DNA from 4 places in the Sphingobacterium sp. UBA2610 genome. Region 4 is predicted to be linked to each of the others. Evidence: riboswitches for the same ligand, from Rfam matches in the RefSeq annotation. Region 4 holds a riboswitch; each other region holds the start of a gene.
The links. A riboswitch is a leader RNA that binds a small molecule or an ion and turns the genes downstream of it on or off. The one in region 4 is predicted to bind S-adenosylmethionine.
Positions count from the first base shown of each region.

Region 1: it holds a riboswitch for S-adenosylmethionine, as region 4 does, so the genes downstream of both, B4Z47_RS13430 (methylenetetrahydrofolate reductase) here and B4Z47_RS00035 (O-acetylhomoserine aminocarboxypropyltransferase/cysteine synthase family protein) in region 4, are expected to answer to the same signal.
Region 2: it holds a riboswitch for S-adenosylmethionine, as region 4 does, so the genes downstream of both, metE (5-methyltetrahydropteroyltriglutamate--homocysteine S-methyltransferase) here and B4Z47_RS00035 (O-acetylhomoserine aminocarboxypropyltransferase/cysteine synthase family protein) in region 4, are expected to answer to the same signal.
Region 3: it holds a riboswitch for S-adenosylmethionine, as region 4 does, so the genes downstream of both, B4Z47_RS04120 (5-oxoprolinase) here and B4Z47_RS00035 (O-acetylhomoserine aminocarboxypropyltransferase/cysteine synthase family protein) in region 4, are expected to answer to the same signal.

Region 1 is NZ_DDKA01000019.1:163,220-171,566, reverse strand. Features, by position in the region: gene B4Z47_RS13450 (UvrD-helicase domain-containing protein) at 1-514, opposite strand, end outside; gene B4Z47_RS13445 (30S ribosomal protein S16) at 957-1,478, shown strand; gene rimM (ribosome maturation factor RimM) at 1,598-2,122, shown strand; gene B4Z47_RS13435 (hypothetical protein) at 2,233-3,084, shown strand; SAM riboswitch class I at 3,314-3,416, shown strand; gene B4Z47_RS13430 (methylenetetrahydrofolate reductase) at 3,487-4,443, shown strand; gene B4Z47_RS13425 (DUF2723 domain-containing protein) at 4,687-7,716, shown strand; gene B4Z47_RS13420 (OmpW/AlkL family protein) at 7,861-8,347, opposite strand, start outside.
Region 2 is NZ_DDKA01000017.1:161,880-170,226, forward strand. Features, by position in the region: gene B4Z47_RS11715 (hypothetical protein) at 170-577, shown strand; gene B4Z47_RS11720 (single-stranded DNA-binding protein) at 630-1,025, opposite strand; gene B4Z47_RS11725 (hypothetical protein) at 1,200-1,565, shown strand; gene B4Z47_RS11730 (helix-turn-helix domain-containing protein) at 1,597-2,187, opposite strand; gene B4Z47_RS11735 (hypothetical protein) at 2,608-3,138, shown strand; gene metE (5-methyltetrahydropteroyltriglutamate--homocysteine S-methyltransferase) at 3,238-5,550, opposite strand; SAM riboswitch class I at 5,629-5,732, opposite strand; gene B4Z47_RS11745 (response regulator transcription factor) at 5,917-6,606, opposite strand; gene B4Z47_RS11750 (sensor histidine kinase) at 6,709-8,347, opposite strand, start outside.
Region 3 is NZ_DDKA01000005.1:146,393-154,739, reverse strand. Features, by position in the region: partial or broken gene B4Z47_RS04145 (hypothetical protein) at 1-8, opposite strand, end outside; gene B4Z47_RS04140 (hypothetical protein) at 325-1,353, shown strand; gene B4Z47_RS04135 (hypothetical protein) at 1,385-1,693, shown strand; gene B4Z47_RS04130 (DKNYY domain-containing protein) at 1,710-2,336, opposite strand; gene B4Z47_RS04125 (hypothetical protein) at 2,500-2,805, shown strand; gene B4Z47_RS04120 (5-oxoprolinase) at 2,836-3,099, opposite strand; SAM-I-IV-variant riboswitch at 3,167-3,260, opposite strand; gene B4Z47_RS04115 (DUF3050 domain-containing protein) at 3,471-4,241, shown strand; gene B4Z47_RS04110 (TolC family protein) at 4,506-5,696, shown strand; gene B4Z47_RS04105 (HlyD family secretion protein) at 5,783-6,844, shown strand; gene B4Z47_RS04100 (hypothetical protein) at 6,844-8,347, shown strand, end outside.
Region 4 is NZ_DDKA01000001.1:7,484-15,830, reverse strand. Features, by position in the region: gene B4Z47_RS00050 (GH92 family glycosyl hydrolase) at 1-327, shown strand, start outside; gene B4Z47_RS00045 (homoserine dehydrogenase) at 391-1,572, opposite strand; gene B4Z47_RS00040 (homoserine O-acetyltransferase family protein) at 1,610-2,653, opposite strand; gene B4Z47_RS00035 (O-acetylhomoserine aminocarboxypropyltransferase/cysteine synthase family protein) at 2,687-3,997, opposite strand; SAM riboswitch class I at 4,253-4,365, opposite strand; gene B4Z47_RS00030 (FUSC family protein) at 4,548-6,575, opposite strand; partial or broken gene B4Z47_RS00025 (TonB-dependent receptor domain-containing protein) at 6,876-8,347, shown strand, end outside.

The sequences.
Region 1 (8,347 bases), on a different contig from region 4:
CCGCATACGCTATAATCCAGTCAAGTAAGTCGGGGCGTTCATCCAGCAATTGATTAAGCATGACTGTTAAGTCATTTTTCACTTTATTGACATTCATTTCAATCTTATAAGCTGCATCAAGATTGAGTTCATAAGTAAATGCACGAATGACTTTTTGGGAAAAACCATCAATTGTACTTATGGTAAAATGACTATAGTCATGTAGGATACGACGGTAGACACGGTAAGCTTTCTCTTGTATTAGATGCGGGTTCCAATCTGGCTGTTGCTCGAGAAGAAGCTTTCTGAAATCTTCAATTTTAGGGCTACGATCGCCTGTTGCCAAGCCATGGAGTACCGAAAGGATACGTTCCTTCATCTCAGCGGTTGCCTTATTGGTAAATGTGACCGCCAAAATCTCCTTATAGCTATTCTCGTTGGATAGTAGGAGTGTGAGATAGTGTAAAGTTAAGCTAAAGGTTTTTCCTGAACCGGCCGAAGCTTTGAGTATTTTTAATGGCGCAACAGATTTCATAGAATGAAGGTAGAAAGTAAAAAGTGAATTGGCAAAAATGTCAGTGACTATTTCGAAGGGAAAGTACACAAACGGTTCATCCTGTTTACATTTGGTAAAATAGCTTTTTTTTGAAAGTGTCTTATTTTATTGGCTAGAAAAAACTTTCAGTTTGCTATCATTGCTGTTGGTATCTGCGAAGTCACGAAAGTTTTGAAGAAAAGGGCTATTTTGTACACTGATTTTTTGAAAGACTTGTTTCACCTACAGTATGGTAAGAGCAAAATCTTAACGTGCGTAGGACGTGTTTAACCTGAAAGTGGTTACTGAAAGAAGCTAACCCTGTCGTTTTCAGTGAAGTTTTATTAAATTATAACGCTGATTAAAAAAAAATAACTATCTTTGCATCCCCTCTAGTATGAAGCTCGGGGGATATGTTGAATACATAAAATAAAATTAAAAAATGGCAACTAAAATCAGATTGCAAAGACACGGTAAAAAAGGACGTCCTTTTTACCACGTAGTCGTAGCGGATTCTCGCGCTCCACGTGACGGTAAATTCATCGAACGTATTGGTTCTTACAACCCAAACACAAATCCAGCAACTATCGTTTTGGATTTTGAAAAAGCTTTGGATTGGATGAATAAAGGTGCTCAACCAACTGACACTGCTCGTGCTATCCTTTCTTACAAAGGTGTTCTTTACAAAAAACACTTGCAAGGTGGTGTGAAAAAAGGTGCTTTTGATGAAGCTGCTGCTGAAGCTAAATTTACAGCTTGGACTGACGCTCAAGAAGCTAGAATCTCTGGTAAAAAAGATGGTTTAGCACAAACTAAAGCTGAAGCTAAAAAAGCTGCTTTAGTGGCTGAAGCTAAGAAAAAAGAAGAAAAAGCTGCTGCTGTTGCTGCTAAAAATGCTCCTGTAGCAGAAGAAACTGCTGCTGAAGAGACTGAAGCTCCTGCATCAGAAGAAACTGAAGGTTAATTCTTTCATAAAGTATTCGAGAAAGCCGACTCAATCTTGAGCCGGCTTTTTTTGAAACAGCCAATAGGCTAATCGTTTGCCAAATCATGTCTCACAGCTAATCGCCAAATAAGAAAAATATGACTATTGATCAATGCTTTTACATCGGTTACATCAGTAAAACAAGAGGTCTTAAAGGAGAAGTACAACTGTTTTTTGAATTCGAAGAATACGAGAGTTTGGATATCGATGTTGTCTTTGTAGAAGTGAACAAAAAGCTTGTTCCTTATTTTGTTGATGCCATTAAATTTCAAAAAAATAGCACTGCTTATGTAACATTTGAGGATGTGGATCATATCGATAAGGCTCAGGTACTCGTTCGTAAAAAGCTATATCTTTCCAATGATAAAATGCCCGAGCGAGACCCGGATGATTTTAGATATACTGATTTAATCGGATTTTTAGTGATCGATGAAAACCATGGCGAACTGGGGCAAATAACAGATGTTCAGGAATTCCCACAACAATTTGTCGCCACAGTAGATATGGATGGCAAAGAACTGATGTTTCCGCTGTCCGACGATTTGATCTTAGGAATTGATGGCGAAGAGGAGATCATTGAAGTTGAATTGCCTGAGGGATTGGTCGATCTGTATAAGGAATAGGCATATCCCCAAGCTTATTCAATTGAATATCCTATACTTACTATTGCAGTAATTTCTTATCTTGGTCCTTATATATTAATATTACTATTGGGCATAATTATTAATTGATTTTGAAACCGTTATTACTGCTGTTATTCACACTCTCATTGTCTTCGTGTACTTTCTTTGGGAAGAAAAAGGAGTTTCCTGAAGGTAACTACCAAATGATATTGGGCTATCCAAATGATGAGTATCATAAATTAAAAAGAGAATCTCCCCAAAATGTGGAGGCAGATACCTATGGTAATGATCCTATTCTATACCGATCCTTTCTTTCGCTTCATGATAAGGACCAGTTTGTCATGGCGATTGATGATATCTTACTCTTTGGTAAGTACAAATTTGACGGTGATAGATTAGAATTGACGGATGAGAAAAAAGGTAGTGTCGCTTTGGATATTGTTAAAATAAAAAAAGATTTTGTTCAGCTGAGAGGTGATTTTTCACAGTTTAGCTCAGCACGTATACCCACTAGTGAAAGACTTTATATCAACTTTGTGTTAGATAAAACCCTTATCCGGGAAACGCCCAGTAAATTTGATAGCCAAGTGAATTTATGGCGAAATGCTCCGGTAAAATCAGAAAGTGAAAAGGAGATAAAAGCGAGGGCCTTGAATTTCGTAGATTATTCTATCGCTTATTTCCAACACATATCAAGCTCTGGCACCCATCACGATTATCGAATGGATGGTGTCGAATCACCAATTATTTATGCCGAGAATGGCATTGTGCTCAAGGCATGGGCAGATGTTCCTGATTCTTGGAAGGAATTATTTTACAACGAAAAAGAGGCATTAGTCGCCTATCACTATTTATTTGACGGATTTAAATATGGATCGAAAGAAGAGTACCATGTTCGGGGACTCTTATTGATCACATTTTATCTCAAAAATTTACGGAATTCTTTGGCAGCTAATCTTTAGCCAATGTTCTTGTGGCATAGTCAATCTCTTCGCTGTCTATGATCCTCGATCGTTAATTCTACTGGTTTTTCTAGGTCTTTAACTCTTGGTAGCGCGAAGAATCCTGTCGTTGCATGGACACAAAGCTAAAGTGACGTTGAAACATCGTTTATTGAAGTCTTTTTGCTGCTATTTTTGCCTTTTCGAAAAAATATTTTTGTCTTTTGATTTTTTAAAACGATATTAGCAACGCTTATAGAGAAAGGCCGAGGGAATAGACCCGTTGAAGCCTTAGCAACCTGTATTGTTCAAGGTGCTAAATTCTACCCTACTCCATGTGGGAAAGATAAGTTACATGTAGATAAACGATTCCTCGACGTGTGCGTTTCGATGTAAGCCAACCAAACTAAAAACAGTTTTTTAATGAAGATTATCGATCATATCCAGAATGCCAAAGGAAAAACATTGTTTTCTTTTGAGCTATTGCCACCGGCGAAAGGGCAGGGCATCCAAAGTATTTTTAAAACCATGGATGAACTGATGGAGTTTAAACCTCCTTTTATCGACGTCACCTACCATCGGGAAGATTATATCTATAAAGAGCATGCGAGTGGATTACTGGAACGTGTTTCCTATCGTAAACGTCCTGGGACAGTGGCGATATGTGCGGCCATCATGAATAAATATAAAGTGGATGCGGTGCCACATTTGATATGTGGGGGTTTTACAAAAGAGGAAACTGAAAATGCATTGATCGATTTGAACTTCCTGGGGATAGATAACGTTTTGGTGTTGCGGGGTGATGCACGTAAGGGCGATGCCGATTTTATACCAACCGATGGTGGACATGCTTTTGCAACAGACCTATTGGAACAGGTAACCGATATGAATAAAGGAAAGTATCTGCATGAAGACATTATCACGTCGGAAAAGACTGATTTTTGCATCGGAGTAGCCGGGTATCCCGAAAAGCATTTTGAATCTCCAAATTTCAATACTGATTTTAAATATCTGAAACAAAAAGTCGATATGGGAGCAGAGTTTATTGTGACTCAGATGTTCTTTAATGTTGAAAAATACAAGGAATTTGTAACAAAATGTAGGGACAATGGAATCCATGTGCCCATTATTCCGGGATTAAAACCACTGACAACAAAAAAGCAATTGGTGACCTTGCCAAGAATTTTTCATTTAGATATTCCAGAGGAACTGAGTGACGCTGTCGCGGCATGTAAAACGAATGCCGACGTCAGACAGGTAGGTGAAGAGTGGTTGGTACAACAGTGTCAGGAGCTGATTAAATTTGGCGCTCCGGTATTACATTTTTATACGATGAGTAATCCTGGTCCAACAAAGAAGATTGTTGAAAAACTAGCCTAACTCATAAAATGATAAAAAAGGGAGCAGATAAGCTCCCTTTTTTATGATAATATTCATTGTGAAAGCCTGAAATAGGTTGAAAGTCTCGGCAGCGTGGTTTAGGTCGATCTCTATATTCAGTGTTGAATAGCCTGTTTACAGTCAGGTACTGGTGTTAAATAGTGTTAATTCGTGTGTCGGAGTCAGGATAACTTTTTAACTTAAAGTGCTAAAAAGGATTTTAACAATAGACCAATTGACCTTATGACGTACAATAGATTAAATTCTCTACTCGGTTTTGCTTGCGGACTAATTGCCACCTGTGTATATATCGCTACAGTTGAAAAGACGGTAAGCTGGTGGGATTGCGGTGAATTTATAGCCTGTGCCTATAAATTGGAGGTGGCACATCAACCGGGAGCACCATTGTTTCTTCTTATTCAGAATATATTTTCTAATCTCGCTTTAGGGAATAAGGGGCAGATCGCCTATTGGATGAATATAGGTTCTGCAGTTTGCAGTGGAATTACTGTTACCTTTTTATTTTGGACAATAACCGCCATTGCTAAAAAGCTACTCAACAAAGACAAACAAGCTTCTTTGTCAACCTACCTGCAGATCTTCGGCGCAGGAGTTGTCGGTACAATGGCATTTAGTTTCAGCGATTCATTTTGGTATTCGGCAGTAGAATCTGAAGTTTATGCAATGTCTTCCTTATGTACAGCAGTTGTATTTTGGGCAATTTTAAAGTGGGAAGTCCGTGCAGATGAAGACGGTAGCGATCGTTGGCTGGTTTTTATTGCTTTTGTTATGGGGCTTTCGATCGGAGTGCATCTATTAAATCTTTTAGCAATCCCGGCTATCGCGATGGTTGTTTATTTCCGAAGAGCGAGACAGGTTAATGCGAAAGGGACAATAAAAGCTTTCCTCGTCGGAGTGCTGATCTTGGGGGCCGTTTTGTGGGGAATTATTCAATGGTTAGTCGGTCTAGCGGCTAAAGTGGATCTCGTATTTGTGAACTCATTGGGAATGGGATTTGGTACCGGAATTTTTTTCTCGTGCCTATTATTGGGGGGATTGATAATTTACGGTCTATATTATTCCTATAAAAAGCAGAAATATACACTCAATACAGCCTTGCTGGTTCTTTGTTTTGTTTTATTTGGATACAGTTCCTACACCATGGTCATGATCCGAGGGAAAGCAAATCCATCCTTGAACAATAATGCGCCGGATAATGTATTTTCTTTTTTAGGATATTTGAGCCGTGAACAATATATACGGGAACCGTTACTCAAAGGACCTTATTATGACTCGCAAGTGGTTGGCGTCGATAGTAAGACGAGCTATCGGAAAGATAAGTCGGAGTATGTTCCCTTCACACAGGTAGACAAATATCAATTTGATAAGGAAACCTTTTTCCCGCGTATCTATAGCCAAGATGGAAGCCATCAAGCTTATTACAGAAGTTACCTCAATTTGAAAGAAGGGCAACAGCCAACGTTTTCCGATAATTTTAAGTTCTTTTTTAATTTTCAACTGGGAGATATGTATACCCGATATTTCTTATGGAATTTTGTGGGTAGACAGAATGACAGGCAAGGATATGGGACCTATAGTGACGGCAACTGGTTGTCGGGGATCAGACCATTGGATAATTGGCGTTTAGGGGGGCAAGATAAAATATCTCGATCGCAGGAGCATGACCCGAGCCGGAACACTTATTTTTTTCTTCCACTGCTACTCGGAATAGCTGGTGCGATCTGGTTGTACCGAAACAATAAACCTTATACCTTGGTACTGACCTTGCTGTTTGTGTTTACGGGGGTAGCGATCGTAGTTTATCTCAACCAAACTCCTATGCAACCCCGGGAACGAGATTATGCTTACGTGGGGTCTTTCTATGCTTTTGCGATCTGGATTGGGCTGGGAGTAATAGCATTTGTTCGGTTTTTCAACCGTTTTGTACAAACACGTTACGCTTTAGCGACAGGTATTTCTTTTGCGCTGTTGGGAGGCCCTATTATTTTGGCTCATCAAAACTGGGATGATCATAATCGGTCCGAAAAATCGTTGGCAAGGGATATGGCACGCAATTATTTGGAATCCTGTGCTCCAAATGCTATTCTATTTACCTATGGCGATCATGATACATTTCCTGTATGGTATTTGCAAGAAGTAGAGGGCGTACGTCCGGATGTTCGGGTTGTCGTGTTAAGCTATCTCACAGGCGATTGGTATATGCAACAGGCCAAACAACCCACGTATCAAGCGGCAGGGCTCCCCGTGACGATTCCCGCTGAAAAGACGAAAAAAGGCGTTCGTGATTATATCCCTTTCGTAGATAGACAACTTGACAATGCGGTAGATATACAGCAGTTATTGCAGTTTGTCACATCGGATGATCCGGAGTATAAAGTTCAGCTGAATTCCGGTGATATGGAAAACTATTTCCCTTCCAAGAAAGTCCAATTGCGCATTGATAAAGACGAGGTGGTTAAGAAAAATGCGGTTCCGGCGTATTTTCAGGGAGCTATAGTTTCTGCAATGGAATGGGAAATTCCGAATGATCATCTGACCAGGTCGGATTTAACCCTGTTATCCGTGCTTGAAAATAATCATTGGGACAGACCGATATATTTTTCGAATATGCTGCCAAGTGATATTAAGTTGGGACTGGATAAATACCTGGTCAATGAGGGCTTTACTTCTCGATTGATGCCTGTCACTGCTACAGATCAGTCGACAGGAAAACGAAGTGAGCAGGGTGGGCTAGTTAATATGGAGGCGTTATATAGCAATATTATGCATACGTATCATTGGGGTAATGTTAAAAATGCACAATACTTGGATACAGATTCGTTCCGCTTTGCAAGCATGTACGCCCGTGATATATTTGGAAAAGCTGCCCGAATGCTTTTAGCCAATGGCCAGGTCAAACAAGCTGGGGAGGTGGCAAAAAAAGCATACGATCAATTGCCCGATCGCGTATATGCGATGTCGGACGCCATCAATTATGCCGATATTATCGATAGTCTGTATCGCTCGGGGCAACCTCAGCTGGCCAACAGGATGATGGACCGTAACCTTGACTATGTCGCTGAAAATATGGAATACCTACATCAATTGGTAATGGATAAGAAAAACCTGAGCTTTGAGTGGAATGATATTCAGACCGGCTTGGACTCTGTAGACCGGTATAAGGCTATTTTATTGGAAGTAAAGGATACCAAACGATTGGCACGTGTTGAGCAGTTGAGGCAGCAATATCAAAATTGGTACGGCGTAGAATAATTTTGATGATGAACTGAACCAAATTACCAGGCACGCCTAATGGGGCATTGGATTAACGTATTTGAGATAAGAAACCAGATGAGGCCTCTTCTAAAATATTGGAAGAGGCCTCGATACATATAGGATAGGGAATGAGCCGAGTTATTAAAATTTCATGCCGACTCCAAAGCCGAGCAGGAAGGGGTTGATGTCAACTTTTGCCGGTATGGATAGGTTGGGGGCGAGGTTTGACGCATCCACATTGACATCGGTCTTTAAAAGAATATACTTAGCATCTAAATTCACGAAATATTTTTCAGATAGCTTAAAATCAATTCCCAGTTGAGTCGCAAAGCCGAAAGCATTATCATATTTTACATTTTTAACCGTTTGCCCCGCATTGACGCTATAGAATATGGTGTAATTTATTCCCGCTCCTACATAGGGTTTAATGGCACCGTCGGGGAGGAAGTGATATTGCGCTGTCAGTGTGGGAGGGAGGAGCCATACACTCCCAAGATCCACATTGCTGGATGGACTGCCACCAATGGCAGTTAAATTTGAACCTGTTGTATTAACTTTATGTTTTGTAGTCCCAAGGATCAATTCCGCCGCAATGTTTTTTGTGAAGAAATAGGTGAAGTCAAGTTCA
Region 2 (8,347 bases), on a different contig from region 4:
CATTGTAATTAAATTAGTTCGATAATAAAGTAACGTTACAAAAAGGTAGGGTTGTGATTAAGATGATGGTGAACTTGTCGATCCGATAAAACTAGAGTGATTTATTTAGCTTTAGAACAACACGCATAAACGAATAAATGACCAGACTTAAAAAACTAAATTTAAATAAATGAAGAAAGTAGCCTTATCAGCATTAATTGCTGGATTTTTTGTTATTTCCTGCAATAATTCCACGACTAAAAAAGTCGAAGTAAAAGATACAACTGCCGCTATTGACTTAAAAAAAGATACGGCCGAAACGTCGGTAGAAAATAGCGGTGGCGAAGTGCCAATACCGAAATTTAGTTCTGCTGAGACACAAAAATTGGCGGAGGATTATACAAAATATATCAAAGAATTTATCGCTGTTGCTAAAAGCGGCGATGTTGTTAAACTCAAGGAGCTTGCAGCGAAGCGACAGGAATGGGCGGCCAAAGAAACTGAAGCTGTTGCTAAGTTTACGCCAGAAGATGCTAAATTATGGAAGGCTTATGCAGAGAACCTAGGAAGAGCGTTGACTGCAAGCCTGACAAAATAAGTTGGAAACAATCGACGAGGTAGGGGCTTGAAAACCTACCTCGTTGATCATACTAGAAAGGCAGATCGTCTTCATTTTCATCTGGAGGTGTTGGGATGTCATCTTTGGCACCGTTCGAATCAGATAAAATCATAAAATTATCTACTTTAATTTCTGTGACATATTGTTTTACCCCATCTGCGTTCTCATAGTTACGATAGGTGAGTTTGCCTTCAACCATGAGTTTGGTCCCACGTTGGCATTTCTTTTCAATGGTATTGTTTTGCTTACCCCAAACCACGAGTGTATGCCATTGAACTTCTTCAACCCATTCACCGGCTTTGTTCTTGAAAAGATCATTGGTGGCGAGACGTAATATGGAGTAATTGGTGCCAGTGGAAGTTGTTTTGATTAACGGGTCGTTTCCTAAATGCCCAACCAATTGTACTTTGTTGCGTAATGTGCTCATGTGTCTAATTTTTAAAAGTTTTTAATAATTCTTATTTTAGTTGATGGTCATTGGCTATGAACGCCGAATGATCTTAAGCAAAGGTGGGGTGGGGAAATAACTATAGTCGTCTATTTACCATTTGTATTCGACTATAGTCGGTTGTAACCGTTTGTTGTCGTTTAATCTTCCGTTATGAGTTCTGGAGAAAAAGTCTGCCTTGAATGTGGCAAAGTAATATATGGCCGTTCGGACAAGCGATTTTGTGATGATGCTTGCCGGAACGCCTATAACAATAAATTAAATAGCGACCAGACCAATCTGGTGCGCAGTGTGAATAATATCCTACGAAAAAACCGCCGTATTTTATTAGATGCATTGAGTGGGGTGGGTATGGTGAAGATACAACGGGAAAAGTTAAAGCGGTTGGGATTTGATTTTAAGTTTCATACACATACTTTTTCCAATAACAAGGGGCAGACCTATAGCTTTATTTACGAAACAGGGTATCTGTTGTTGGAGAATGATTGGGTATTGATTGTTCAAAAGAAACCGCTGTGATATTGATCACAATAGATTCATTTGTATTGGTTTAGTTTGCAGAACTGAGCTTGGCTTTTCTTATTGCAATATAATTAAAAATAGTAAACGTTAGAATCAATATGTAATAGCATACTGGGATGAGTAAAAAATAGGCGCTATTAAAGATATTGGTTAAAAAAGACGGTAGTGCAATTTTAAAAAAATCTGCAATAATGATATAGCCTATGAAACTTCCGAGAAAAAATAGTCCAACAGCGTGTATTATAATTATTTTTTTTAGGTGCTTACTGTATAAGGCGTCTTTGTTTTGTTTCGTATAACCCATAATTGCTGGGACCAATAGCCCTAATAATGGGTTGACCAAAAAGGTGAGCGATGCTAAATATAGCGCTTTAATACTTCCTGTTTGATTGTTGTCGATACTGATTTGATTTACATTTGGCATAATGAGTTGTTCTAATGGTATTTCCAAAATTTGACTGATCTGTTTGAGACTAAATCCACTGATTTCTTCCGTGCCTTTTTCTATGCGTTGTACTGTTCTTAGCGATACCCCCGCTTGATCGGCGAGTTCCTGCTGCGTTAGTCCCTTACGTTTTCTTGCTAGTTTGATTAATTGATTAGCTGATTGACTTTCCATAGTTCAAAGATGGGGAAATAGTCGTTGAATTTTAGTGAAATTGATGCGACAATAATATGCCAATATCGTGCTGAACAATATAACAGATTAATAATCAAAAGTTTTTGGAATTTGGTAAATATTTTGAATCTTTGCAATTCAATAGAGTAATTAATAAAAACGGAAGAATATGTTTGCAATATTAGAAAACCCCGCTTCGTCCACAGAGAAGATTCTCGGGAATATTCTTCGGAATACGGCCCTTTCCTAATCTTCTTCTTAATACGTTAAGTAACCTAGGTTGATATTGGCTAAAACGTGGCGCTCGAAATGGTAGTCCACTTTTCCAATATGCTTAGCTTATTCAGGAGTTTTAAAAATCCAGTTACTTTCAAAGTTATCGTGAAAGCTGGATATGAATGTTATGTTTTAGAAAATTTTATGAATTCAGTAAATAAATATGTCCTTCAGGCGCTGGATAACTATCCGATGTATTTGGAGGAGACCATGGAATCCTTATCCTATGCGCCATCCTATGATGAGTCCAATACAATGGCGCTGTGTTTGATGGGAAGAGTTCATGCCGAACAGCTATTGGACTATGAGCAGGCAAAAAGGTATTTCCAGGAAGCTTTGGTGCATAATGTGCAGGCACTGGAAGTATATCCTTATTTCATTCAGACATTGATTGATATGGGGGAGTATGAAGCTGCAAAAAAGACGATCAAATTTGCTTTGACACTTCCGGCCATGCCCTTGACAGGAATCTGGATCAAGAAAGCACTTCTATTTGAAAAAATGAGAAAATACAAAAAGGCATTGAAGGCGTTAAAAAAGGCTAAACTTGAAAATGTTGACCTCGATTTTTCGTCAAGCCTGAAGGCGATTGAAGATCGGATTAAAGGAAAACAGGAAATTAAGAACGGGAACGAAAAGGAAAACAAGAAAGAACGGAAGAACAGCCGAAAATAATCTCACCTTATTCGGATAACAGTTTTTATTTTGAACGAAGCCCAATAAAGAAGCCCTAGCTGAAATTTCAGCTAGGGCTTTATCAATATAGTTTAAGAATTATTCTGCTCTTAAGATTTTCGCAGCCTCAACCATAGACTCTAAAGCCGCTTTGGTTTCTGGCCAAGCACGAGTTTTCAAACCACAGTCAGGATTAACCCAAAGTTGTTCTGCTGGAACTACTGCTTTTGCTTTGCGCAATAGATCTACCATCTCATCTTTGCTTGGAACACGTGGTGAGTGAATGTCATAAACACCTGGACCAATATCATTTGGATATTTGAAATCACCGGCGAAAGCATTCAATAATTTCATTTGAGAACGTGAAGTCTCAATCGTGATAACATCGGCATCCATTGCAGCGATATCTTCGATCACATTATTGAACTCAGAATAACACATGTGTGTGTGAATCTGTGTATCGTCTTCAACATTTGATGAAGAGACACGGAAAGCACGTACTGCCCAGTTCAAGTAATCTTTTTGATCAGCTTTACGTAACGGTAATCCTTCACGGATAGCTGGTTCATCGATTTGTATGATTTTGATACCTGCTTTTTCCAAGGCTTGTACTTCATCCAAGATCGCCAATGCAATTTGGTAAGTCGTTGTTGAGCGCGGTTGATCGTTACGTACGAAAGACCATTGTAAGATTGTTACGGGACCAGTCAACATACCTTTAACCGGACGATTTGTCAATGATTGTGCATATGAAGACCAACGGACAGTCATATCTTCAGGACGGTATACGTCACCATAGATAATCGGAGGTTTTACACAACGTGAACCGTAAGATTGTACCCAACCATTTTGTGTGAAAGCGTAACCAGCCAATTGTTCACCGAAGTATTCAACCATGTCATTACGTTCGAATTCGCCGTGTACTAATACGTCGATATCCAATTGCTCTTGAAGACGGATGGTGTTTTCTGTTTCTTCTGCGATTGCTTTATCGTATTCTGCCTGCGTAATAGCACCCTTTTTCAGATCTGCTCTCCATTTACGAACATCTTTCGTTTGTGGGAATGAACCGATAGTTGTGGTCGGGAACGCCGGTAAGTTGAATTTCGCTTGTTGCGCTGCTTTACGGTCTGCAAATGCTGAAGTGCGTTTTGCATCGTCATCAGTAATATTGCTTGTACGTGTTTTAACCTCTGGTTTGTGGATCAATGGAGAGGTACGGCGGCTTTCAGCAGCCGCTTTGTTCGCTTCGAAGCGTTTTGCTGTTTCAGCATCAACTTCTCCCTCCGCTAGTACGGCTAAGTCTTTTACTTCAGCTAATTTTTGTTTAGCAAATGCTAACCAGTTTTTTACTTCAGCTGGTAGCGATTGTTCATTGTGTTCATTGTCTAAGTCAAAAGGAACGTGCAACAGTGATGAAGAAGGAGCTACCCATACACGGTCTTTTCCTAATGCATCAACAGCCTGTTTGATTTTAACCAATGATTTTTCGTAATCATTTTTCCAGATGTTACGGCCTTCAACAATACCTAAAGATAATGTTAATGAAGCAGGAACTTTAGCCAATACCGTATCCAATTGATTTTCACCGCGTACCAGATCCAAATGTAAAGCATGGATAGGTAGGTTAACTGCGATATCTTCGTTGTCTTTTAAAGATTCGAAGTAAGTCGTTGCGATTAATTTGATATTTTTTGCTGCTGCAGCTAATTTTTCGAAAGTAGGTTGATATAAAGCTTTTACTTTAGCATCTAAATCCAATGCTAAGAAAGGCTCGTCAATCTGAACATATTGTGCACCAGCATCAGCTAGTTTAGCTAGTATTTGCTCATATACTGGAATAAGTTTATCCAATAAATCGATACGGTCGAAGCCAGCTTCTTTTTCTTTACCGATCAAAAGGTATGTAATAGGACCTAATAGAACTGGTTTAGTATCGATGCCCAATGATTTTGCTTCGTTGTATTCATTTAAGAATTTTTCGGAAGTCAATTTGAATTCTTGATCTTTGGTGAATTCTGGTACCATGTAGTGGTAGTTCGTATCCAACCACTTGGTCATTTCCATTGCAGTCACGTCGATTCCTTCTTGTTGGAAACCGCGCGCCATGGCAAAATATAGATCTAAACTGTAATTGTTGTCTACTTTATTCAATAAAGAATGGTAGCGAGCAGGAATTGCACCAACAGTGAGGGTTAAATCCAATACTTGATCGTAAAAAGAGAAATCATTGGAAGGGATCAAATCTATTCCAGCATCTTTTTGTGTTTTCCAATTGCCTTCACGAATTTTTTTTGCTGTGTCCAATAATTCCTCAACAGAAGATTTTTTAGCCCAATAGGCCTCATTGGCTTTTTTCAATTCGCGGAACGCGCCCACACGAGGGTAACCTAAATTGTTAGTCAATAACATAATGAATGTTTTTAATATTTCTTTTTCAACTATATTTCTTGCTAGAGAGAGAAGGACACACTAGAATTTGGTGACTTCGGCTTATCATTCCCATATCAAGTAGGGTAGAATTTAGCACCTTGTCAAGGGACAGGTTGCTAAGGCTTCATCGGGTCTATTCCCTCTGCCTTTCTCTATAAGCGACGCTAAGTTAGAACATTTCTTTTTGAAATGCAAATTTTTTATAAAAGTGCGTCAATTTTTTATATTCTACTAAGGATGAAATTGTTTTGTTCTTTTATTTTCATCCACGAATTCGAGTAAGTCACGCTTGAATACGTGTGTAGCATAAAAAGGGGAATGACTATATTTTTCATTCCCCTTTTTTTAGCTGACCAAAAGTTTGTAACCTTTTCCGTGCACATTGACAATTTCAACTTTGCTATCTTCTTTTAGATATTTACGAAGTTTACTGAGAAATACATCCATACTTCTACCCGTAAAATAGTTATCATCATGCCATATTTTTAACAACGCTTCTTCCCGGGTCAGCACATCATTTTTCTTTAAGCAAAGCAAGCGGAGTAGTTCAGCTTCTTTCGTGGAGAGTTTTTGCATCTGTCCTTTGTAAGAAATCTGCTGACTTGTATAATCAAAGAAATAATCGCCAATTTCAAATTTATCCGCAACCACTTCTTCTTCTTTGTCTCGAACACTGCGTTTCAGCAAAGCATTGATGCGGAGCAATAATTCTTCCACTCGAAAAGGCTTGGTGATATAATCATCTCCTCCTAGCTCAAAGGCTTCGGTCTTATCTTCCATCATCCCCTTTGCTGTGGCAAAGATAATAGGAACAGTATTGTTTGTTTTTCTGATTTCACGTCCAACTGTAAATCCGTCCTTTTTTGGCATCATGACATCAAAAATACAAAGGTCGTAGTTATTTTTTTTGAATTGAGAAATCGCTTCATCTCCATCCGTGCATAATGTGACGTCAAATTTTCCCTTTAATTCGAGATAGTCTTTTAAAAGATCCCCCAAATTAGGATCATCTTCTGCTAATAATATCTTTTGCATAATGAATATATTAATTTTCACCAATGTCCCTTGATGCTGATAAATCAGCCTTCCTCAACCTTTGAAATTTTTTAAAGAGGAAATATACAAAAAAGGAACGTTTTATTTTTTAATAGGCAAAATTACTTCAAAGGTCGTGCCTTTATCTTTTTCACTTTTAACTGTAATTTTTCCGTTCAGCCTTCTCAGAATGTCCTGTACATAACTTAAGCCAAGGCCAAATCCTTTGACATTATGAACATTCCCAGTTGGAATACGGTAAAACTGGTCGAAAATCTTTTGCAGGTGATCCCGGCTCATCCCAATACCATTGTCGGCTATGGTGACAACAATGGTGTCGCCAACATTTTTTGAATTGATGTTGACATGTAAATCTCCTTTGCTGTACTTGATGGCATTATCCAAAAGATTGTAAAATACATTGGAAAAATGTAACTCATCACCAACGACAACATCCTTGGTCGCTGCAAGATCTATACTGAATTTCCCGCCAATATTTTGCATCCGTAGCTGCATACTGTCCGTTACTGCCGAAACAAGATCATTGATGCATACTTCTACCTGGTCGAGTTTTAGCGTTTCTTTTTCTAGTCTTGCCAAATCGAGCACACGTTCAATATGATTTCCGAGTCTAACATTTTCGTCGTAGATGATATTAGCCAATTTCTGAACGCGCTTGTGGTCGGCATTGATGTCTGGATCTTTAAGTGACTCACTGGCAATCATAATTGTTGCAACAGGTGTTTTAAACTCATGCGTCATGTTGTTGATGAAATCCGTCTTCATTTCCGAAACTTTCTTTTGTCTGAAGATGATAATCAGTGTATAAGCAAAACACCCCACCAACAAGAAAAGCAGTGCCAGCATGGGCAGCAACAGATAGCCCATATTATCGGCAATTATCGCCTTTTTATTGGGGAAATAGATGGTTAATTTTCCTGGCGCAGCACCGATATCACCTTTAAAAAGTGCCGTTGAGTATTTGGTTGTATTTGTTGGGTTATTTAAAGCGGCTTCGTTTAAAATATTATTTAGTAATATATTGTTTGTGCTCCATATTTCAATATTGAAAGGAGCTTTAATGTCGCGTTGAGCCAACTCCTCTTTGATAAGTTCTTGAACGATGATCACATTCAATCGATCCTTTAATGGACGTTTAGCAAGCTCCATTCCAATAGCAATATCTTCGATGTAGTCTGCTTTTTTGCCGCCCAGCATGGCAACGGAATCATATACATTAAAGCCACTCCACGCGTTTTTTCTGTTGAGGATATCCAATCTTTTTTCCAAATCAGAAATTGTTTTCGCAAGTTTCGCATTCTCTCTTGGAGGTAATGTGGCTACCCGGAATTTTGTTTGTTGATTGACCAGTGGGTCCATTAGGGGGATAACAAACCGCGTGCTATCGTCCTTCCCATTGATCTGATCATCTACCTTTGAAGCATTTAACATGATAAAAGCCTGTACCAAATTATCGTCGGTAAGCTCATTTGAAACAGAAAATTTGATAAATTTCTGGTACTCCGGTCTTTTGATGTATGTTTCGTAGAATGAATTTTTGATTTCAATTACATTTGGATACAATGCACGTAATTGGTCTTCTTGCTCTTTAAAGTTTGAGAAAACAACATGTTGTTTGTTTTTTAATTCTTCAATTCTATACTGTATTTCGAGTTGCTCGGCCAAAAGACGTTGTTTGGCCTGTTCCTGCTTGGATTTTTCAATGTTACGCTCCTGTTGA
Region 3 (8,347 bases), on a different contig from region 4:
GTCCTCATGATTTATGGTTTAATAATCAGTGAAGTTTTACGCTATAAATTTACCCACTATAGCATGAAATTTCAGTGAATATCCCAACCATTTCAATGAAGGTCAATTTTTTACAATGAGGGCTAATTTCTTGACAGCGAAATAGGATTTTCTAGCAACAAAGAATTAAATTTTTCATCCAGCAGGGGAATTATTTGAACCGTAAAACGATGCAAAAGCATTGATTTAAGTTAGTTGGACATCGTTTAATAAATAATTGGCTAAATTTATATAACAAAAATAAGTATGTAAATTTTAATAGCGTTATTAAAATGTCGTCTGTACATGAAAAGTTTTAGCAAAAATAGATATCAGGATAATAGAACATTGACGGTGCAGTATCCCGATGGGATCTGGCAGTTGATTGCATCTTTCATTTTTGGAGGATTCTGTTGGTATCTGGGCTATCGGGGCGCCTTGGCGGAATGGCTTTTAGACTGGCCGGTAACCTATAGCTATCTATTTTTTGTATTGATGGTAGCGATTATTTTCTTTTATATACGATTGGTTATCGTAATATTAGACAAAAAGCAGAACTGGCTGGTTAACCCCGAAAAACGCGCCGGTATGCAATTATTTTTTTGCTGCATACTTCCGACGCTTTTATTGTTCTGGATCATTGGCCCCGATCCACAGGCGAAGGATGAATGGCTGCTGTTTCCTTTAATGGTCATATTTAGCGGTATTCTGGTCCTGAACATGTCCTATACAGTTTATTTCTACGTCGCTGTTTACCACAGGCAAAAAATATTGATTTTAGAACAGAAAGAAACTATCCTGCAGCAGGAATCAAGAACGATAGATCTCCAGGAGCAGATTGAGCTGCTTTCTCCGGGCATCGAAGAGCTGAAAGAGATCCTGGAAACAGCAGGGGAAGATAGAGATGTGGATTCAATGGATGAAATAGACTCAGCTCTGTTAAGATCCATGGATCTGGAACAGGAAGTATTCCTGCTCAATAATAAAATCTTGTCCCAAAAGATATCCTATAAGGATATCGGGATTTTTACTTATAAAAATGGTATAGTCAGCCTTTATTTAAGAACTGCGATGGACGAAAATCTGACTTGTGGCGAGCAGCGCAGTTTAAAGGAAGTTGTCAATAGCACGAAGGGATTTGTACAAAAGATAGACCGGGATAAGGCTATACCTTTGGATATGATCCAAGCTTGCCTGCAACTGAAACGGGGCCGATTGCGTATCCTGCTCAAAATCCCTTTTGAGGGAAGGTATAATTTTGAGGTATCCGATAAAATTGCAAAACATATCAGAGAATGGGTCATGATGCAGGTGCCAATAGAAAAGGAGCAATAAAATTGAATAGATGAACTTTAATAGATAGATTATGGAAAAAGTAAGGGACAATACCTGGAAATGCCGAGCTACTGGTAAAGTTGGATTTCCTTCTTTAATTGAGGCGCAATGGGCAATGCTTCACTTTAAGTTCAGATCCCGGATGAAAAACAAACTGGATGGTAAACGTATCAAACACAGGATGGGTAAAGATGCCTGCAAAAGGGCTTATTATTGTAAGTTCTGTAAAGGTTACCATATTACCACTTGGGAAAAAGGTCACTTTAATAATTACAAGACCAAAGCCGAATCCTGGGAGATACCGAAAGGATTAGGAAATTGGAATTATTCAATAGAATAATCCCGTGGTCTATTTTCTATTCTAATTTTTTTCCTCTATAATATTCATTCCAGCTATCCTTCGCATAACCTTTGCCCAGATATTTAAATGTAAAAGCAGTTGCATCTTTTATCTCCTGACCAAAATAATAGACTTTCCAGCTATCTTTGCTGTATCCATCACCGAGAAGAACAAAGCTTTGGTCGGATACATCTTTTAGTCGATTGCCTCTATAATAGACATTCCAACTGTCTTTGGCATATCCTTCATCCAGTATTTTAAAGCTGGGCGCAGAGACATCTTTAATCTTAACGCCACGATAATAGGCATTCCAACTATCTTTGGCATATCCCCAACCAAGTGATTGGAAAGAATGTGGCGATACATCTTTAATCTTAACGCCACGATAATAGGCATTCCAGTTGTCTATTGCATAAGCATTGCCGAGGTCTTTGAAAGATCGTGCATCGACACCTTCGACCATCTTATCCCTGTAGAAGATCCGGTTGCCTATGTTGACATAATCGTTTTCTCTGTCATGTCGAAACGTCGTCTGAGACGTAGATCTTTTATTGTGACGACCTTGTTGAGCAATACTTTTCTCCAATATACATAGCAATGCAAAGGAAATAACAAGCATATTTTTTAAGTGGATAAAGGCCATAATGTATCTGTTTTATAATATGATATTTATATTGAATCCCTCCTTTATGACCAAGATAATTCACCGAAGGTTTAATCATTTTATCATTTTATTTCTCGTTATCCTTATCCGTTTCAAATGCAACTATTTTGGAATCCAAATATTTTTTTGTATATTGCTGGTTATGAGTTTTAAAGAAAAATTAGAGAACTGGCGCACGTCAATCAATCGCGCCGGTAGTGGTGAGGAATTGTATATTTTGCTTTTGAACTATAAAAGGTTTATCAACAAAAATTGGGTGGACGATTTTGGCGATCCGGGCAACTGGAAATCGGAATTAAATCAGGTCATCAGCAAAGTAAGAAACAAGGTGGATGTAGCAGATATCAGAGCCTGCCAAGATTTATCGTCCTATCAGGACGATGCCCGGCAGACCGCACATTCACTCAATCATACGTTAAAATATCATCACTCATTGACAAAAGGGTAGGCTAGGCCTACCTTTTTTTGCCGATAACGATTACTGTAAAGGAATCAGGACATTCTGTTCCAAGCGTACAGGGACATGCTTCACCGAGGTAAAACCGTCTTCCTTGGAAATGATGTTGGAAAGATCCAATCCTCTTTTGGAGAACGTACTGATCAAAGCTGTTCTAAAGGTTGCCTTGGCTGAACCCCAGCCTTGTCCCAAAATGGTGTCATTGTTGAGCTGTATCAGTTCATCTGTTGAGTAATAACTGAATTTTTCCAGTAAGTGTTGGTAAAGATTTGTTGTAGTAGCCATACAATTTAAAAATTTAAAGGATTAAACCATAAACTGTATCCAGATCTTGTTGGGGAAAATAATCGTTCAGCGACGTTTATTTTGGTCGAAACCCGTATTAATTTACCACCGCGGTGCCTGCACTCGGTTGGTATTGCATCATGCAATTCTGAATACTCTACAAATATAGTAGATTATTTTTTATAATAAAAAATATTTTTGTTTTTAAGGGTAAATGGGCGTTAGCAACAGGAATACGGAGGTCAAAAGCGAGGCGCGTGGTTGGCTGTGATTTGGTTATGAAGCGGATAGCTGGGCGAAAAATTTATCATGTTACTGTAATCTCATCGAAAATACTTTTAAAAATAGAGATAAGACAATACTTTTGCGCCATGAATAGAATTGCGGAAATTAACGAATACATTGCTGCCGAACGCGAGGTATTATTGCAACACCCTTTATATCGTAAGATCAAAACGATCAAGAATCTACGTTCTTTTACAGAAGGGCATGTGTACGCTGTATGGGATTTTATGTCTTTACTAAAAGCTTTACAGATTAAATTGACCTGTACGACTTTACCTTGGTTTGCGAGTGAGCATCCATCAACACGCTATCTAATCAACGAAATTGTATTGGCTGAGGAGTCGGATGAATACATTGATGGCCGCCGTTTGAGCCATTTTGAGATGTATCTGGACGCCATGGATGCCATGGGTGCCGACCTTCATCTGGTCAACAAATTTATTGCTCAAGCCAAAAAATCGAGCAACATATTCGATGTCATTGCAACGACCACATTGGACAAGCGGATCAAAGACTTTTTGAATTTTACATTCGAAGTGATTGCTGAGGGCGAGGTGCATAAAATTGCTGCAGCATTTACATTTGGACGCGAAGATCTTATCCCGGGAATGTTTACCTCTATTTTGGAAGAAATTAAAACAAACTTTCCTACAGCCAATCTGGATAGCTTTATTTATTATTTTCAACGCCATATTGATCTTGACGGCGACGAGCATGGACCGTTGGCGATGCAGATGATCACAGATCTTGCGAAGGACGATGAGGTTAAATGGACGGAAATGAAAGAGATCAGTAAAGTTGCGCTACAAAAGAGAATCCAGTTGTGGAATGCAATAGAAGATTCCTTATACGGATAATCTATTATTATACCGTCGAGAAAGGCCTTTCAAATCATGATTTGAAAGGCCTTTTTTATGTGCTGTAAAAAAGGATATTGTAAGGACTTCTTGGCAGATATTGGTCTTTTTGTTTGAATTGATGAAAAAATGTCTTTTTTCCATAACATATTGGCGTTTGTGAAGAAATCCAAGTTCCAATAAGTGTCTAAGTTTGCAACGCAAAAAAATTACATAGCACACGTGAACTTTTTTCCTCCCTATTGGGCAAAAGGCATACTAACCATGGGATTGTTAGTATGCGCTATTTCGGACACCTTCGCCCTCGATTCTTTGCGTATGTCGCTGAAAGACATGATCGACAAAGCACTACAAAACAGTAAATACATCGAGCAGTCCTATTTGCAGCTCAAAGAAACTGAGGTGGCAGTACAGCAGCAACGCATGGAGTTGCTCCCTAAGATTTCCGCCAGAGCTTCTGCTAGTTATGCAAGTAATATGCCTGTATATGACCAGGGGCTTTTAAATAAACCTTCCCAGCATGATATCATTCATTACTTGTACGATAGCGGCCTGGATTTTTATCTGAACCTCTACAATGGGCATCGGGACCTAATGAAAATAGAGTCCAAAAAACTGGAAAATGAGCTGGCTAGAATCGATTGGAAGAATGCCGCAGCACAGACGAAATTGGAGGTTTGCAATCTTTTTTTGGATTTGGAACTGTCGTATAGTAACCGATCTTTAATCGAGCAGGATATTGCTGATCAACGGGTACAGCTCAAGGAGATTGAGCATCTGTATAAGGCGGGCGTGGTATTACACAGTGACGTCTTGCGTATTTCGTTGGAACTTTCGAAGCGGGAACTGTTGCTCGTGCAGATCGGTCATGATATTCAGGCTGCAAATCAGAAGCTGCAGCTAATTGGCGGTATTACAGCAGAGATTATCCCCTTGACCGAACCTTTTAAAGTGGAAAGCCCCAGCTATGAAGCGCTTGTTGCCGAAGCGCGAAGCCATGCTTTTTCCCTTCTAAAATCCGAACAGGAAGTTGTTTTGAAGAAATTGTCGGTCAAACAGGCGCGATCAAATTATCTTCCTGAGTTGGGTTTGACCAGCACATTTACCTTTGCCAATCCACAGGTCTTCTTGTATCCCTATAATCCCAGCTGGTATAATCTGAGTATCACAGGGCTCAAATTAAGCATACCGATCTCGGCTATCTATCTCAATAAAAACGTGGTGCGCGGAGCACATATCGCATTGGATCGACAAGAGGTAAAACACCATCATGAAGAGGAGATTCTGGAAAATCAGCTGTTACAGGCCCTGTTGGATTATCAATTGGCTATTAAGCAGCAGGACGTCTGTCAAAACAATAAGGCGTTGGCGCAGGAAAATGCACGAATTATAAAAAACAGGTATTTTAAATCATCGGCTTTGATTACGGATCTATTGGATGCTGATATGCAATAATTAAAAACACTTTTTGATCTTGAAACCGCACATATTGCGATACAGAAACATTATTATTTTATCGAATTTTTGAAGGGTACTATCTAATGAAACCTAAATCACGAAGAACAGTTGTGGAGGCACAACTCACTCGAATCACCAACTGGTTGGCCGGAATTGTCTTGTTGGCCTTGTTGTTATGGGGCGCTCAAGCATTATGGATGCGACTGCGGTATACCTACACAAATGATGCACAGGTAACGCAGTATATCAATCCCATTGTTTCCCGGGTAGGAGGATATGTAGTTTCTGTGCATTATCACGATCATCAATTGGTTAAACGGGGTGATACCTTGTTGCTTATAGATAATAAGGAATATAAATATGAGGCTGATCAGGTAGCGGCATCCGTCAATAAGGAAGCTGCAGAGATCAATGTTCTTCATAGTCAAAAGGAAATTCTCCAGGCGGAACATGAATCTTTACGCACATCAATTGCTGCCGGGGAGGCTCGGGTAACCAAGCAACAGTTGGAATATGATCGATATAATTATTTGTTTCAGGAAAAGTCTGCAACGGCACAGCAACTGGAGGATGTAAAAGCGACGTTGGATGTGTATAAGAGTGAGCTGGCTTCGTTAAAGCATAAATTACAGGCTTCACAGGAGCGTGTGCATGATGTGGATATGAAAAAAGGTGTGGTTGATGCCGAACGTGTTCGTTTAACGGCAGCTGTCGGCCGCAAACGGCTTGATGTCGGCTATACCGTTATTCGCGCACCTTACGATGGACAGATTGGCAAACGCACGATTGAAAAAGGTCAAATGATAAGTGCTGGCGAAGTTTTGGGCTTTATCGTCAATAGAGAAACCCCAACCTGGGTAACCGCTAATTTTAAGGAAACACAACTCCGCTATTTGCATCTTGGCAATAGGGTTGAGGTGGTTGCTGATGCGTATCCGGATCAAAAATTTTATGGAAAAATTATTTCCATCTCCCCGGCTACTGGATCTGCATTCTCCCTTTTGCCGCCAGATAATGCAACGGGCAACTTTGTGAAGATTGTACAACGCGTACCTGTGCGCATTGAGCTGGATAAGCAAAAGGGAGCCCAACAGCTTCTTTCGGGAATGAATGTGAATGTATCGGTATCAAAAAAACAGAAATAGTGAAGGGAATTTTTAAAGAATGGGTGCCGGAGTGGTTGATCAAGCTTATCTTGTTTAGCAGTTTGATGCCCTGTATGGTCTTATTTTTCCTGCCGGGTGCAAATACAAATGTCACCGCTGGATTTTACGGTGCACAACCCAGTGATGTCCAGTTTCTGATCATTTTGTTTTATGCTGGTTTTGTTGGATTCTACGTTTTAGAACGGCGCTTTTTTTTATACTTTCCCATCAAGCAGTACTACATTATTTTTAATCTTCTACAGCTATTGAATTGCTTTTTGATGTACAGCATCACCGATATCAGCTGGGTATATGGCCTGCGCTTTTTCCAAGGGATGTTGTTTGCTTCTGCCGTAAACTTATCGATCTCCATGATATTCTCACGGTTGAAAAGCGATCGGGCTAAGGAAGTAAGTTATGCTGTCTTTTTTGGTATGTTACTCTGCAGCTCCCCATTTAATACTTTCGTCACGGCTGAATTTATCGATTCATTCAATTTTGATCAGCTCTATCTATACGCTGCCTTATCATTTGTACCGGGTTTATTGTTGATTATGCTGTCGATGCGCTCCATACGGCATATACGTCCTTACCCTTTGTTTTCATTAGACTGGGCAAGCTGCATTTTCTATAGTCTTGTGATCGTCAGTTTTGGCTATCTAATGGTGTATGGACAAGAAGTTTATTGGTTTAACGATCAGCATATGCTGATCATATTCGGGGTAGGTCTAACGTTGCTTATTCTTTTTATTGTTCGGCAAATGGTGCTCAGGCGTGTGTATGTTCATTTGGTGATTTTTAAAAACAGGAACTTTCTCTTGGGCTTATTGATTTTGTACATGATGTATATTGAGCGTTTCTCCTTGACCATCTCAAATCAATATCTCGTACAGGTTATTCAACTCGATCCTATTCATTTGTCCTATATCCAGTGGTTTAATATTGCTGGTATTGTCGCTGGTGTTCTAGGCTCATTGTATTGGATGCTTGGGCAACGCCCCGTAAAATGGATCTGGATTTCGGGCTATTGTTGCTTGCTGCTGTTTCACCAATGGATGTTTTTCTCCTTTGAGGGGCAGGGGAATGATGCGCATTTTTGGATACCCTTAGTTTTACATGGACTCGGAGTAGGGCTTATTATGGTACCCACCATTTTATTTTGTATTACCAGTGTCAGCCCGCAATTGGGGGCTTCTGCGGCTGCGGTCTGTCTTGCTATCCGATACCTGGGCTACACGAGCAGTATCGGTTTGCAGAATTTTTTCAAGTTGTTTGAATATGCCCAGCACCAGCAGGTTTTTAGGGACCAAACGGAAGTGGGCAATCCCTTATTTCGGGAGTACCTGCAGCAGGAATCTGTCAGCATTTTGCAGCATGGACTGCAGTATAAGGAACATACGGCAGCCTTAAAGCTCGTTGCTGAGCGGGTCAAGATCCAATACTTTGTGCGCTATGCCATGGATTATTATGAGATCATGTCCATGATCAGTATCAGCATACTTT
Region 4 (8,347 bases):
CATGGCTATGGCTATGGACAAGACGAAGACCAAGGACAGCTTGGAGCATGGTATGTCTTGTCAAGTATCGGCCTATTCGATGTACGAAGTCTCACGACCGAGAAGCCCGCACTTCAGATTGGCGCGCCACTTTTCGATCGGGTAACGATACAATTGCCTAAGGAATTAAGAAAAAATAAATTTATAATCCAGGTGAAGAAAGAGCAGGCCAATAGTTATATTGTTGATCAAGCTCGGTTGAATAATCGCCTGTGGAAAGGTTTGCAACTTCCTTTTGAACGTCTGGTGGAAGGTGGGATTTTAGATCTCAAGTTAAAAGGTAACTAAGTTTAAAATAAAAAAATAGCCCCATTCGGGGCTATTTTCAAGGTAGGTTGGTTTGTTGATTGCCTACGCGATTTCAGCAATAAAATTGCCCTCTTGATCCAAATCAGCTTTATGGGCTGCAATTTGTTGAAGATTAATATGTCCTATGACATATTTGAAATCTGGTGCGTAATATCGTTCTGTGATTTCACTGAAATTTAACTTTTCAATCAGTGAATCATCTGTATATCTCAAATAAACCTTAATTAAATAATCTTGGCTATAATTTAATGTGCTGGATTCTAAATGTTTTTTATATTCATAACGGTATCCGTAGCGAAGGGCAGCGATATCTGATAGCACAGCAGAACCTGTTGGGTGGCCACCTGCTCCTTTACCATAGAAAAATTGTTCGTCTGCAAAGGCCGCTTTTACCAATACACCATTGTTCTCATTTTCTACATTATAGAGCATGCTGTCCTTGCCTACTAAGCGTGGTAATACGTAAAGTACAACTTTGTTGCCGTCGATCTCTTTCGCCGTTGGTATCAATTTGATCTTGAGGTTCTTTTCTTTCGCAAAACGAATATCCTGCTGTCCCAATTTGTCAATACCAATATTAAAGACATCGTCTGGCTTAACATAGATTCCATACGCATGGGAAGCAACAATACATACTTTAAATTTGGGGTCAAATCCACCCACATCCAAGGTTGGATCTGTTTCTGCAAAACCAAGTTCTTGTGCTTTCTTTAAAGCATCTGTATATTGCTGATTTTCGTTGAAAACTTTAGATAAAATGTAGTTGGAAGATCCATTAAAAATACCGCTGACAGAATGAAGTAATTCATTGTCATAGTATTCTTCTAAATTCCGTATAATGGGGATACTTCCGCAAACGGCACCTTCATACAATAAACTGGTTCCGTATTCATGTTGGATATCAACCAGCTCTTCCAAATGACTGGCAATCATTTTTTTATTAGCAGATACCACATTTTTTCCGGATTTCAAGGCACGAACAGTTAGTTGGTATGCTGCTTCAGCATCATCTATTAGTTCGACAACAGTATTAATTTCTGGGTCACCTAAAATTGTTTCGGCATCGGTAGAAAATAAATCTGCTGGTAGCGAGCGTTTTTTATCACCGTTTTTAATGACAAATTTCTTGATTTCCAGATTAAGATTTTTGGTTTTGATGATATCGTAAAGACCTTGGCCTACTACACCAAACCCAAACATCCCTATTGTTAATTTATTACTCATATCTCTTCTTAAATTCTCTTATATATTATTTATTCTCTTATACTAATTCGTTCATGTATTCTTTTTGTTCCCTTAGAAAGCTGCTAATGATTTTTGTGAGTTTTTTTGTTTCGATCAAAAAGCCATCGTGGCCATAGGTCGATTCAATCTCCTGATAATGAGCATTGGGGACATGTTGCGCGATGAATTGTTGCTCTTGTGGCGGAAACAACAAATCTGTATTGACGCTCAGCACTAACGTTGGACAATCGATGCTCGCTAAAGCGGATTCAATAGATTGTCTTCCCCGACCTAAATTGTGGCTGTCCATTGCTTTGGTAAGGAAATAATAGCTGTACGCATTATAGCGTTTTACCAATTTTTCACCCTGATAGTTTTGATAGGAGGATGCTTTATAATGATCGAGTTTTTCGTTATCATCCTCCTTTTGCGTGTTGGCATACGTTGTATAGTTGCGGTAAGACAGCAGCGCCATAGCGCGTGCAACTTTCAATCCTTTAGCTCCGCCATCAGGGTGATTGGCGTAAAAGGTTCGATCAGTTGTAATGGCAAGACGTTGACTTTCATTGAATGCAATACCCCATGGTGAATGGACGGCATTTGTTCCAACCACAATGAGATGGCTGATGGCTATACTATGCGATGCAGCCCATTCCAACGCTTGTTGACCGCCTAATGAGCCCCCGATAAGGATCTCGATGTTTTTGACCTCCAAGTGGTCTGCAAGGAATTGATGTGCGTTGACCAAATCTCTTACTGTAAATTCGGGAAAAGATAGGTAATAGGGCTGTCCCGTTGCTGGGTTTACAGATAGCGGATTACTGCTATTATATGCTGATCCTATAACATTGGCACAAATAATATAATAATCGTTTGAATCAAACAATTCACCTGTTCCAAAAAGACCGGACCACCAATCCAGCACATCTGCATTGGCCGTTAGTGCATGGCAAACCCAGATCACATTACTGCGATCTGCGTTGGGTTTGCCAAATGTTTCATAACTGATTTGTAAATCAGTAAGCTCTCTTCCATTTTCAAATACAAAAGGCTCCGGGTGCAGATATATATGCTTACTCATTTTACGTTTAAGTTTTAAGCCGAAAAAATCTGATTATTTAATTTTATCAAAAGCTTGTTGTAAATCGGCTTTGATATCATCAATATGTTCTATTCCTACAGAAAGCCGTAATAAGCCTTTGAACACTCCAGCATTGGCTTGATCTTCATCACTCAATTGTTGATGAGTCGTCGCTGCTGGGTGGATAATCAATGACTTGGTATCACCAACATTGGCCAAGTGACTGATTAATTCTAAGCTGTCGATAAAGCTATTGGCCTTTTGTGCTGCGTCACCTTTGAGTTGGAAAGAAAGCACTGCACCATAGCCATTTTTAAGGTATTTTTGTGCGTTAGCGAAGCTTGGAGAGCTTTTTAATCCCGGATAATTTACTTTTTCTACCTGTGGATGCGCCTCCAGCCATTTAGCGACCTCTAAGGTATTGTCTACATGGCGTTGCACCCGTAAAGACAGGGTTTCAAGCCCTTGTAATAGTAAGAATGAATTGAAAGGGGAGAGTGCCGGCCCGAAATCCCGTAGGCCCTCCACACGTGCCCGAATGGCAAATTGAATATTTCCAAATGGTCCGCTTTCACCAAAAACTTCGGAAAATACTAAGCCATGATAGCCTTCAGATGGTTCCGAAAATTGGGGATATTTTCCGTTGCCCCAATTATAGTTTCCACCGTCGACGATGACACCGCCAATGCTTGTGCCATGTCCACCAATCCATTTAGTTGCCGATTCAACAACGACATTTGCACCATACTCCAAAGGTTTAAATAAATAACCTCCGGCTCCAAAAGTATTATCGACGATTAATGGTAAGTCATATTTTTTTGCTACGGCAGCAATTTTCTCAAAGTCGGGAATATTGAAACTTGGGTTTCCAATTGTTTCAACATAGATCGCCTTTGTTTTATCATCAATGAGCGCTTCAATTTTATCGGCCTCGGCGTCCGTTGCAAAACGAGCTTCGATGCCCAGGCGTTTAAAAGAAACTTTAAACTGGTTGAATGTACCGCCGTATAAGTTGGATCCTGCAACAAAATTGTCACCACTTTCCAAAATATTATTTAAAGCTATAAACTGTGCCGCCTGGCCGGATGCAACAGCAACAGCTGCAACTCCGCCTTCCAGTGCCGCAATACGTTGTTCGAAAACATCCGTAGTAGGGTTCATAATCCGTGTATAAATATTACCGAACTGCTTTAATGCAAATAAGTTTGCGCCGTGTTCGGCATTTTCAAATACAAAAGATGTTGTTTGATATATAGGAACTGCTCTAGATCCCGTAGTAGGGTCAGCGACTTGACCAGCGTGGACCTGGAGAGTTTCGAATTTTAAATTTTTGTTTGAAGACATAATATATCAGATTTTAAGGGTTCAAAAAGAAATTGCAAAGTAAAAAGAGAAGCATACACACCTCCTTGAAGGGTCTGTTAAATCTTTATCCAAGAAAACGGAAATGATTTTTAACAAGCATGGAAGTGCATATGCATACGCATTCGCATCGATACAATTGTACGATGGGTTACACTTTCGCTTATCGTGCGGTTCACTTGTGTTGAACCTGAATTTTTAATGGACTTCAGTAATTTAATAATCATTGTCTTATGTCATTTATATGCTCCAAAACGATATTGTTTTGGACAGGAATTGGCACCTTTTCAAACAAATTGAAGGTTGCCAGTGGGTCATTGAGCCAGTCTCTCGCCACTTCTTTATAAATCAAGACCTACTGATGAAGGGAGGTGTTGATTAGAAATCTTCTTTCGAAGACGACACAAATATAAACTCTTTTTTTATTAAAGCAAAAGAAATGCTATTTTTTAGTTAAAGGAATTTTGAATAACATGCCGATTGGCATCACATATCTTCCGATGAAACCGCAAAAGTAACTGTCAATCGGGTATTATGATTTCTTTAAATTGATCCGTTCTGCAGTTTGATTTAAATCTGTTAGAAGAGGTTTAAGCGCATCGATTCTACTATGGATATCATAGGCGAGGTGGCGATTCGTCTTTTTGCTTAACGATAGCGAAAGGCCCACCAAATGGGAATTGACCTGATATGCGAGTGCCTGAAAATGGTGAATATGTGACCAATCCATCCATTTGTGCTCGGGTTCTTTTTTCATTTGATTGATGGCGTCTGAAAACAGGGCCATAGCGGTCTGCGCCTTTTTACGAGCCAGTCGTATATCAAACGAACTTTGTCGTTCGTCCGACAGACGGTTATTGATGATCTGGAAATAATGCGCGTTGTAAAGGGATACCTCTTTTGCCAGCTGAACCATGCCTGTGCTCTGGCGTACAGGTATCAAGAAATAACCCGCTATAGCCAAGAATGCTCCAATCAGTGTGAAAAGTATTCGGCTGCCTAAAATGAGATTGATGTTGCCTTCGAACAGATTGAGCGCAATTACAATTCCCAAGGTAATGAAGATGACACTGACCATATAATTAGATCGGTTGAACAAAAAGAATCCAAAAAGACCCAATGCAGCTATGGTTAGGAGTGCTGGAAGAAAATGAATAGAAATTAAGCAGAACACACCAACTATAATACCCGAGAATGTACCGACAATACGTTCTATATTACGGGTTTTTGTCATTGAAAATGCTGGCCTGGCAACAATAGCGATCGTCAGTAAGATCCAATAGGTATATTTAAAATCCAAAAATAAAATACCGATCAATGCACCTGTTCCAAAAAGAAGAGCCATCCGAACCGCAAATCGAAAAAGCGGATTATTCAGATGGAGTTTACTTTTTAGATCAGCGAGATTACGTAATGGTCGACTGATAAATTGTTGGTACTCGCTGGTGTCAATCTTATCCTGAATTTCCTGATTTTGATAAAAAGCGACCTGGATTCTGTTGAGTACATCAATAATTGCTTCGATGTTGCTTATGATCGAACATAATATACCTTTTGCTGGATCGGCCTGTTGTTCTTGAATTTCTTTTAAATCCCGTAAGAGGGCATTAATTTTAAAGTTATTATGGTATAATTGATGTGCATACCGGAACCTCTTGTTGGGTTGTGAAAAGCTATCGATTTCTAACGCTAATAATTTGATTGTGTGACGAATTAAGGGGAGGCTGCCCGTGTCTGCAAGATTTTTGCGAATTGCATCGTAGTCATGATCAAGCGCAATAATTAACTCATGGAGGTCAATTAATCCATAAACCTGACTGAGCCAATAATTGCTTTTATGCCACTGTTGGCTTATGATTTTTTTTTCTCGAAACAGAAGAGACCTGATTTGTTCCTGCTGTTCGCTGATCTGGCCATGAATTTTTCCTACGCGACTGTACGTAATATTCAAAGGAATATCGGGATCGTAAGACTGTGATCGTATCAATAGAAATTGGGACAATCCATGAAAGCCATTAGCCATGGCATGTTTCAAAGAGCGATAAGGTTGTATATAGGCTTGTAAAAGGCTAAAAAAATAATATATTATGGAACCTGTTGTAATCTGTAAGCCAACCGCAAAGGGGTGTTGTGGGGCCATTCCGATCACAAAACTCATGAGAATCAATGTCATGTTTCCAATTGCAGCATAGCGGGCTCCAAAAATGCCGTATAAGGTGCATATAAAACCGGCTGCCGCTAGCACGATAACCAAAGGCCAATGATAGGGAAATACAATAGCTGTAAACAATGATGCAACAAAGAAGGTGGGAATACATACTAGAGCTGAAGAAAGTTTATCTTTTCTGTTGCCAGGAGGATCGGTGAGTGTCGTTAACAACGATCCGACACCGATTCCGATAGCCGTGCTCGCTTGCGCTCCCAATAAATAGATCGCCAAACTTGGCAAAATACTGATGGCAACATTACGTAATGCGTCTCCAGCATGCTCGCCATGCATAAATCGTATCATAAGGATATAAATACGGTAGAGTCTTTTCTTCAATGATACAGTGCTCATGAATCAGTTTACTAATTTTCGATGCAAAAATACAAATATTATGCTTAATATTTTTTGTATACAATTTATTTGTTTTGAATTTTATTTGTTTTTTGAATTTTTATTTTGATTCGATGTTTTTTTTCTACGAGATGTTTCAGAAGATTCAAAATTAGCTCGCATGATCCTATCCGCTGTAAAAGCGATCAGCGAAGGATAGGGTTTACCGATATTATTTGGTTGTCTACCGAGTGAATCGCACTACCTGTCTATTTCTGCTAGTCAACGTGTAATGAATACACGAGGTTTGTTGTCATTATTATGAAGTTGACTATCCGATCGATAGCCCAAAGAAATTACATTATGAAACCACAAAAAATTAAATTGCTCTTATTTTCTATTGTTTTATTCCTGTGTTCTAATGCCGGACCCGTTTCAGCACAGTCTGACGAGGGGAAATTACGTACTGTCGTTGTTGGGCAGGACAACAAGCCCATTGCTGCCGCAAATATTTCACTGTTTCGTAAACCCAATGATGTCTTGTTAAAAGGAACCTTATCCAACGAAAATGGAGAAATTGTGTTGTTTGCGATACCCGAGGGGAAGTACAGCTTACAGGTGTCCACGGTGGGTTATGGTACTTATCGTTCTGGGGAAATAATGCTGCGTGCGGGTGATTTCAAGGTGCTGGATACGATTCGATTACAGCTGGAAAGTAAAGTGCTGGATGAGGCGCAGGTAATTGGCAAGAAGCCATTAATTGAAAGTCACCTTGATAAAGTTGTGCTCAATGTCGAGAACAGTATTTTGGCAACCGGAAATAACGCATTGGAACTCTTGCAAAAGGTCCCGGGGGTAACTTTAGACAACAAAAAGATCAACCTTCGTGGAAAAAGTAATGTGATCATCATGATTGATGGTAAGCCTACTTATCTTTCTGCAGATGAAGTGTCGCGCTTATTGGAAAATACAGCTTCAAATGCAATAGCCTCGATCGAAGTACTCACCAATCCACCTGCAAAATATGATGCGGCAGGGAATGCAGGAATTATTAATATTAAGACGAAGAGGAATACGCAATTTGGAAGTAATGTTAGTTTAAACCTCAATTTAGGGCAGGGTAAATATACAAAGGCTGATGGTGGCTTTCTCATAAACCATCGTAACAATTGGGTGAACTTATTTTCTTCCTATAACTATGCAACTGCCTTAGGCTTTAATGATTTAGATATCGATAGGGCTGTAGATACCAAAAGCGGGACGACTTTTTTCAATTCGGATTCTTATTCGAAATTCCGCTATCGAGGTCATAATTTCAAATTTGCGGCAGATTTTAACCTGGGGAAACAGGAGGTCATTGGATTTGTGGTTAATGGTAATGTAAGCAATGGTCATTCAACACGGGAGGGAAGCAATCTGATCGCTTCTCAAAAAGGAAAGCTTGATTCGGTAGTATTAGGAAGTAATTTGTCAGATTTTAAATACCATTACCTCACTTATAATCTGAATTACAAAAAGACATTTGATACCTTAGGGACTGAATTGACATTTAATGGGGACTATTCATATTCGAAAAATAATGACAATAGCACTGTTGGAAACCATTTTTTGGACGCAAACTGGGAAGAATTTAAATCACCGCATATTTTCCGGAATGATATGCTTTCTAAGGCAAAAATATTAGTTTTTAAAACCGATTTTGTGCATCCTTTTAATAAAACGACGAAACTCGAGGCGGGGTTAAAATATAGCCGCGTAAAAACAGATAATAATTTGTTGTACGAAGATCAGGA